Regions from separate parts of the Bacillus vallismortis genome, predicted to be linked through region 2. Evidence: predicted binding sites of a transcription regulator. Region 2 holds the regulator's gene; the other holds the start of a gene.
What was found. The regulator Rex, encoded in region 2, represses fermentation and respiration genes when NADH is low (regulators of the CRP and FNR family bind a similar motif). The targets are predictions, from matches to a motif close to TTGTGAAATATTTCACAA.
Positions count from the first base shown of each region.

Region 1 (4,020 bases), 660 kb from region 2:
CATCAGTTGTGCAAACGACCTTTACATTTGATTTCACGATGAAATCCCTCGCGCCAAAGCCTTCTCCTTGAAGCAGTTCATTTGTCCGTTTCCATATCGCGGGCGCTGATTGCTCATTTACAATCTCATCAATGCCAAAATAACGCTGCAGTTCTAAGTGAGTCCAATTGTAGAGCGGATTGCCAATCGCCATCGGCACGGTTTTCGCCCAGGCCATAAACTTCTCCTCATCAGGCGCATCACCGGTAATGTATGTTTCTTCAATTCCATTGGCTCTCATGAGGCGCCATTTGTAATGGTCTCCATACAGCCAGGCTTCCGTGATGTTTTGAAATTTCTTATTTTCATAGATTTCTTTCGGGCTTAAGTGGCAGTGATAATCAATAATCGGCATGTCTTTCGCATGATTGTGATAGAGGCTGACAGCGGTTTCATTTTTCAGCAAAAAATGTTCACCCATGAAGGGTTCCATGTCCTCACCGTCTTTCATTCGATTTCAAAATGTTCACGTTAACATTTTGATTTAGCTTTATTTTACCTTTATATTCCTCTGCAATCAATCTCTTTTTTGAAAATGAATTGTTAACGTTAGCAAACACATAAAAAAAGACATTGCCGGAAAGCATCCCGAAAGGATGGCTTTTGGCAATGTCGATCCCACAAGAAAGGCTTAGTAAGCCAGGCTGAAAAGTCCTTTAATGTGTGTTAAGTAGCGTACGTTACTTGCTTCTTTCATCAAGGAAGCAGGAAGGCCTTTAAGCGGTGTAGAATTAGCACCAATGATGGCAACCGCATCTTTGCGTCCAAGGCTTGCAAGTGTACCAGAGTTTACTGGATTGAATGTTTCAAGCGTTTTGCCTTCTAAGTAAGCGAATAGGTTGTAGCCGATCAGCTCACCCATTTGCCATGCGATTTGTGCAGTCGGCGGGTATGGACGGCCGTCTGGCCCGAAGTAAACTGCGCTGTCACCGGCAACGAATACATCCTCATGAGATGTAGATTGCAGGAAGTCGTTTACTGTTGCGCGTCCACGGTTCACTTCAAGACCTGATTCACCGACTAATGGGTTGCCTTGTACGCCGCCAGTCCAAACAAATGTGTTGGCAACAACTTTTGATCCGTCTTTCAGATCAATCACGTTTCCTTCTACATTTGTAACAGGCAGGCCTGTTAAGAACTCTACGCCGCGTTTTTCAAGGCTTGCAGTCGCACGTTCGATCAGATCATCCGGAAGAACAGGAAGGATTTTCGGACCTGCTTCAACGAGCTTCAATTTGATTTCTTTATGGTCTACACCATATTTTTTTGCAAGGTTCGGCATGATGTCAGCAAGCTCACCGACAAGCTCAACACCTGTTAAGCCGCCTCCGCCGATAAGGATTGTTGCATCAGCTTCGTTTTTCGTTTTAGAATACTCGCGCACACGATCTTCAACATGCTGGAAGACTTTGTTCGCATCAGCAGCGGATTTCAATACCATGCTGTTTTCTTCAAGGCCCGGGATGCCGAAGTAAGCTGTTACAGAACCAAGGCCTACAACAAGCGCATCGTAAGATAATGTAGAACCGTCAGCAAGCGCAACTTCTTTTTTATCAACAGAGAAAGAGCTTACTTCCGCGATTTTAAGATCAATGTCTTTGCCTTTGAAAAGCTTTTCTAATGGCATTGCAACCGCTTTTTCAGACACGTTGCCTGCTGCAAGACGGTGTAATTCCGTAATGATTTGGTGAGTTGGGTATTTGTTTACCACTGTCACTTTTGCTTGTTCTTTTGTGTAATGTTTGCGAACTGTTAAAGCAGAAAGAACTCCGCCATAACCAGCGCCTAGAATGACAATATGTTTTGACATCGTATATCCTCCGTCCTTTATATCAATTTGAGTCTGAGATTATTTTTGGTTTTCGCGTTCGTTCATGACTTCAAGGTAGCTGTTAGCAAAACGGAACAGCTTTTGCGCTTGAGGGTCTTTCAGCATGCGCAACAGGCCGAATAGACCAATCGTTTCGTTGCTTGCATCAGCGCGGTCTTTCGCTTCGATTGCAGTCGCAGCCACTTCTTTCGCTGTTTCTTTTACAGGCTCAAGCATTTCAGTGATCGCACCGACAGTATCGCTTTTTAACACTTCGTCAGTTGCTACAGACTGAGCGAAATCATAAGACTTCGTTAAAATATTCACTAACTCAGTCAGCTTTGGAAGCTGGTCAACTAGAACAGTCAGTGATTCTTGAACTTCCGGCTTTAACAGCTGATCAATAAGATCTTGCTGGCTTTGGCTGACAGACGCATTTGTTTGATCGATTGTTTCTGGCATATCCAATTCTCCTTTACTATAAGCAGTTTGCAGATTTTTTTGGAAAGGGTAGTGCCTCTCCCTGGTCTCATGTTTGAAAGCATAAGAATAAGGATTGTGAATTCGTGCACAATCATTTACAAAAATAAATGTTTACTACCCAGTTTTTCATCTTGCCATATTCAGTATTATTTTTATCTCAAAAATAAACAATTGAATAAGTCAAAAATCCTTTACTCTCTCTGAAAATAGCAAACACAAAAAACTCCAATTCGATTACCTTCTATATGATAACACTTTTTGAACAAAATTTGAACGTGAATTGCTTCGATTATGAAATTAATTTAAATAAAGCCCGTATCATAACGTTTCTGCGGCACTAGTTATTGACAATCCGGCAATTTTCTCCCCTTCACTTGACCCATATTTCCAAAAGAGGAGCTCTTTTTCCTGTGATCGGGTCATTCGCCGGCAATGAGACCTGCTTGATCTGTTTCACCGCTTCGTCCCGTTCATTTGGCTCTCCCGTCTTCATATCGTACTGAACGCCTCCCGGATAAGCGCCAATAACGTTAAAATCGCCGCTCGCGCTTTGCTTTTTATGGCCAACTCCAGCTGGAATCACGACTGCGTCGCCCGATTTGAAGGGAATGGCAACTCCTTTTTCTCCCCCAAACTGAATCACAGCCTCTCCCCGGACAGCAACCAGGACTTCATGCGCATTGCTGTGATAATGATGGTATGGAAAAACACTTCCCGACCAGCTGTTTGACCAGCCATGCCGATTGACGATCCGCTCTGCCGAACCGGTGTCCTTGAGTGCGTTTTGATACACAACGAGCGGAAAATCAGGGTGGTTCGGAATCCTGCCGTCATCCTGAAAAAAGTAGGTCTGTGTCTCTGGTTCCATCAATGTCACCTCCATTTTTTGTCTTCCACACATTGCGGTTTGTAAAACATGCTTATTTTCTCACGACTTCATTGATCTGTGCGAGATCGAGTAGTATAGTATAAAAAATAATGCCAGAATGAGGGATATCATGAAAGCAATCATCATCGGAGTATTGGCTTCACTCTTTTTTGCCGTTACCTTTATTTTAAACAGAGCGATGGAATTATCCGGAGGCAGCTGGCTTTGGAGCTCTTCGCTGCGATTTATTTTTATGGTGCCGTTTTTATGTGTGATTGTCATCATGAGAGGGACATTCGCCCCACTCTTACTAGAGATGCGGAAAAAACCGTTTTTTTGGATCAAATGGAGCTTTGCCGGCTTCGTGCTTTTTTACGCGCCGATCACATTTGCGGCTGCATACGGTCCAGGTTGGCTCGTAGCCGGAACTTGGCAAATCACCATTGTAGCCGGCGTGCTCCTATCTCCTCTTTTTTATGTCAAAAAAGAGATGCCGGGCGGCCCGCAGCTCGTTCGGCAAAAGATTCCCCTTGTTTCACTTGGCACGTCCGTAATCATTCTGATCGGAGCGGCGCTCATCCAGCTTCAGCATGCAGAATCGCTTTCCGGAAAGATGCTGCTTTTCAGTGTGCTGCCGGTTGTCATTGCGGCTTTTGCCTATCCGTTAGGAAACCGGAGAATGCTCGAAGAATATGGAGGCCGGCTTGATACATTTCAGCGCGTGCTGGGAATGACCTTGGCGAGCCTTCCGTTCTGGCTGATCATAGCAGCTTACGGGTGGTGGTCAGACGGCCTTCCAACAGCGGGGCAAACCGTTCAA
Region 1 covers NZ_CP026362.1:2,213,601-2,217,620, forward strand. Annotated here, with positions in the region: gene uxaC (glucuronate isomerase) at 1-472, opposite strand, end outside; gene BV11031_RS11955 (NAD(P)/FAD-dependent oxidoreductase) at 671-1,849, opposite strand; gene BV11031_RS11960 (helical membrane plugin domain-containing protein) at 1,889-2,311, opposite strand; gene BV11031_RS11965 (cupin domain-containing protein) at 2,703-3,200, opposite strand; gene BV11031_RS11970 (DMT family transporter) at 3,331-4,020, shown strand, end outside.
Region 1: a site for Rex is predicted at 2,406-2,423, ahead of BV11031_RS11960 (helical membrane plugin domain-containing protein). Genes of this name have one in related genera too.

Region 2 (4,020 bases):
AAATCGGGCTGTGTTAATAGAAGCTTACCTAGGGCCAGCCTTGTTTTCTGGCCTCCGCTCAGGCTTTGGACCTGTGTAGAATCGTCAAAATGGCTGAAACCAAGGCCGTGCAGCACAGATCTGACATCCGCTTCATATTGATAGCCGCCTTTATCTTTGAATTCCTGCTGAAGCCGGTCATAGGTTTTCATAATGCTTTCCAATTCATCCGGATCAGCTGCCGCCATTTTTTCTTCCATCGTCCGCATTTCTTTTTCCATTGCTTTCAAGTGGTCAAAAACAGTCAGCAGCTCTTCTTTTATGGTAAGCTTAGAATCCAAGCCCGTATGCTGGGCGAGATATCCCATTGTCATATCTTTCGGTTTAATGATTTCGCCCTTTTCATACGATAGCTGGCCTGCGATAATTTTAAGCAGCGTGGATTTACCCGCGCCATTTCGACCAACAATGGCAATGCGATCACGATTTCTGACTTCCAGCTTTATATTGTTTAAAATAGTATCAGCACCAAATGATTTGGACAGCTGATTAACTTGTAAGATCATCATATTATTTCACCTCTGCTATAATAAGTTAAGTGTAGCTTATCAATCAGAAGTCAGCAAACAATACATTGGCCGAATAAGACATAGAGAAGAAAATAGTGTATGATCTTTTTAAGGAGAGTTTGAATATGAATGGATTTTCTCATTTTAATGAACAGGGACGAGCCCAGATGGTGGATATCAGCGAAAAATCTTCGACTGTCCGTACTGCGGCGGCTGTTTCAAGCGTACACATGAAGCATGAAGTGTACGAGAAAATACAAAGTCACGATATCGGTAAAGGAGATGTATTGGCTGTTTCGCAGGTGGCAGGCATTATGGCCGCAAAGCAAACGTCCAATATCATTCCGATGTGCCATCCGCTATCACTGAGCGGGGTAGACATATCGTTTGACTGGAAAATAAAAGAAACAGAAGTTATACTTCATATAAAAGCACAGGTCAAAACGAAAGGGAGTACAGGTGTGGAAATGGAAGCGCTCACTTCTGCATCGGTGTGCGCTCTTACTGTTTACGATATGTGCAAGGCTCTTGATAAAGGGATGGTCATCGGCCCTACTTTCTTGCTTGAAAAGACAGGCGGGAAAAACGGTGACTTTAAAAGAGAACTATCCGAGTATAATGTGGAGGACCAAAAATGAATAAGGATCAATCAAAAATTCCGCAGGCGACGGCAAAACGGCTGCCGCTCTACTATCGCTTTTTAAAGAACCTGCATGCGTCAGGAAAACAGCGTGTATCTTCCGCTGAACTCAGTGATGCCGTAAAGGTTGATTCCGCCACGATTCGCAGGGATTTTTCCTATTTTGGAGCTCTTGGCAAAAAAGGATATGGATATAACGTGGATTATTTGCTGTCTTTTTTCCGCAAAACGCTTGATCAGGATGAAATGACAGATGTCATCTTGATTGGTGTCGGGAACTTGGGAACGGCATTTCTTCACTATAATTTCACAAAAAATAATAACACAAAAATTTCTATGGCTTTTGATATAAATGAGAGTAAAATAGGAACTGAGGTAGGCGGTGTGCCCGTCTATAATCTTAATGACCTTGAACAGTATGTAAAAGATGAATCAGTTGCCATTCTAACAGTGCCAGCAGTTGCCGCTCAGCCCATTACAGACAGATTAGTCGCGTTAGGGATAAAGGGTATTCTTAATTTTACGCCGGCCCGTTTGAATGTGCCGGACCACATTCGAATTCACCATATAGATTTAGCTGTAGAGCTTCAGTCACTTGTCTATTTCTTAAAGCATTATTCAGTTTTGGAGGAAATCGAATAGAGGGAAAGGAGGAGCCCACATATGCCGATCGGTCCTGGAAGCCTTGCTGTTATCGCAATCATTGCTTTGATTATCTTCGGTCCCAAAAAGCTGCCTGAACTGGGGAAAGCAGCTGGAGACACACTTCGTGAATTCAAAAACGCTACTAAAGGATTAACGAGTGATGAAGAGGAAAAAAAGAAAGAAGATCAGTAAGTAAGGATGACAAGAATGAAAGTGAATCAAATGTCGCTGCTGGAGCATATTGCTGAGCTTCGAAAACGATTGCTGGTTGTGGCGTTGGCCTTTGTCGTTTTCTTTATCGCAGGGTTTTTTTTAGCGAAGCCGATTATTGTATATCTGCAAGAAACAGATGAGGCGAAAGAGCTGACGCTTAACGCGTTTAACCTGACAGACCCGCTTTTTGTGTTTATGCAATTCGCGTTTATCATCGGAATTGTCCTGACCTCGCCGGTGATTCTGTATCAGCTTTGGGCTTTTGTGAGCCCGGGCCTTTATGAGAAAGAGCGAAAAGTGACGCTCAGCTACATTCCAATCTCTGTTTTGCTGTTTTTAGCGGGCTTATCCTTTTCATATTATATTTTATTTCCTTTTGTGGTTGATTTTATGAAGCGAATCTCTCAAGACTTGAATGTCAATCAGGTGATCGGAATTAATGAGTATTTTCACTTTCTCCTGCAGCTGACAATTCCGTTCGGCTTATTGTTTCAAATGCCGGTCATCCTCATGTTTTTGACCAGGCTTGGAATTGTGACTCCGATGTTCTTAGCGAAGGTCAGAAAGTATGCGTATTTTGTGCTGCTTGTGATCGCTGCCTTGATTACGCCTCCTGAGCTTTTGTCTCATATGATGGTCACTGTTCCGCTTTTGATCTTATATGAAATCAGTATTTTGATATCGAGGGCCGCTTATCGGAAAGCGCAGAAAAGCAGCGCTTCCGATCAGGACGTGTCTTCCGGGCAATCATAAAAATCCATTTCTCATGTGAGAAATGGATTCAGCGTGTTGACAAACCCTCGCATTCGTTGTCAAGCCTGTGCGTTGGTGCTCACGAATTAAAACATTCGCTCCGCTCCAATGCTCGCTTTTCCTAGGCTTCAAGGGTTCTCAATCACGCTGAAAAATGACAAAATCCTAAAACGAAAACCGTTTTAGGATTTAATTTCGAATCCATTTCTCTCCGAGAAATGGGTTTTCTTTATTTCTGGTTCTTTTTGATTTTAAATGAAAAGGCGAACATCTTAAATGAAATGCTGATGTTGTAGGCGGCGAACACCATCAGCAGGATGGAGTAGAATGACCACATGCTGCCTGGCGAGCTTGCGGCAAGATAAGTAAAGATGCACCCTACGGCAAAATAGATCATTCCCCAAACGACCGGGTTTCTCATGAAAATAATCCTCCAATAATCAATTGCATTTGTGTGCTCTGCTGTTCAAGATACTTCTGAACAGGCTCAAGCTGCATGATAACGACAAACGTATTCATCATGACATGGGCGAAAATCGGCACCCATATCCGTTTTGTTCTGGCATACAAGAAGGCAAAGGTAAAGCCCATTGCTGTATAAAGAAGAAGGTGTTTCAAATCAGCGTGAACAATACCGAAAATAATCGAGCTGAGCAGTCCTGCAAAAAAGAAATTCGTTTTTTCATAAAGCGCGCCGAAAATGATTTTTCTGAAGATAATTTCTTCTAATATTGGCCCGACGATAGAAGAAACGATCATCATGAGCGGAACTGCCTGAATGACTTTCAGAATGGCTTGAGTATTTTCTGATTCTCTTCCAATGCCGAATACATAATATTCTATAGAGCCTGCTATTCCTTGAGAGAAAAGGGCAATGAAAAAACCGGCTATCGCCCACAGGATAGAAAGCCCGACGGAGTCTTTCCGGCCGTTTCGCAGTGTTGTTTTTGGAGCCGTTCTCAGAATGAGCAGAACGACAACGAGACAGGCGATAAAGCTGATGACGGACCATAATCCTTGTGCGTGCAACATATTCTCCTTGGTAGGCTGTCCTCCGGCATAACCGAATTTATATAACAATGGAATCCCGATTAATGCGGAAAACTGCATGACGATGTATGTCAAAATAATAAACCAATACTGTTTTCTCAAATGGTATGTACTCCTTTGTTAAATGGGTTTCATTCATCTACAGCTATTGTAACATAATCGGAACGGAGG
Region 2 covers NZ_CP026362.1:2,878,580-2,882,599, reverse strand. Annotated here, with positions in the region: gene BV11031_RS15210 (ABC-F family ATP-binding cassette domain-containing protein) at 1-548, opposite strand, end outside; gene moaC (cyclic pyranopterin monophosphate synthase MoaC) at 674-1,186, shown strand; gene BV11031_RS15200 (redox-sensing transcriptional repressor Rex) at 1,183-1,830, shown strand; gene tatAY (sec-independent protein translocase protein TatAY) at 1,852-2,025, shown strand; gene tatC (twin-arginine translocase subunit TatC) at 2,032-2,799, shown strand; gene BV11031_RS15180 (YdiK family protein) at 3,029-3,220, opposite strand; gene BV11031_RS15175 (CPBP family intramembrane glutamic endopeptidase) at 3,217-3,951, opposite strand.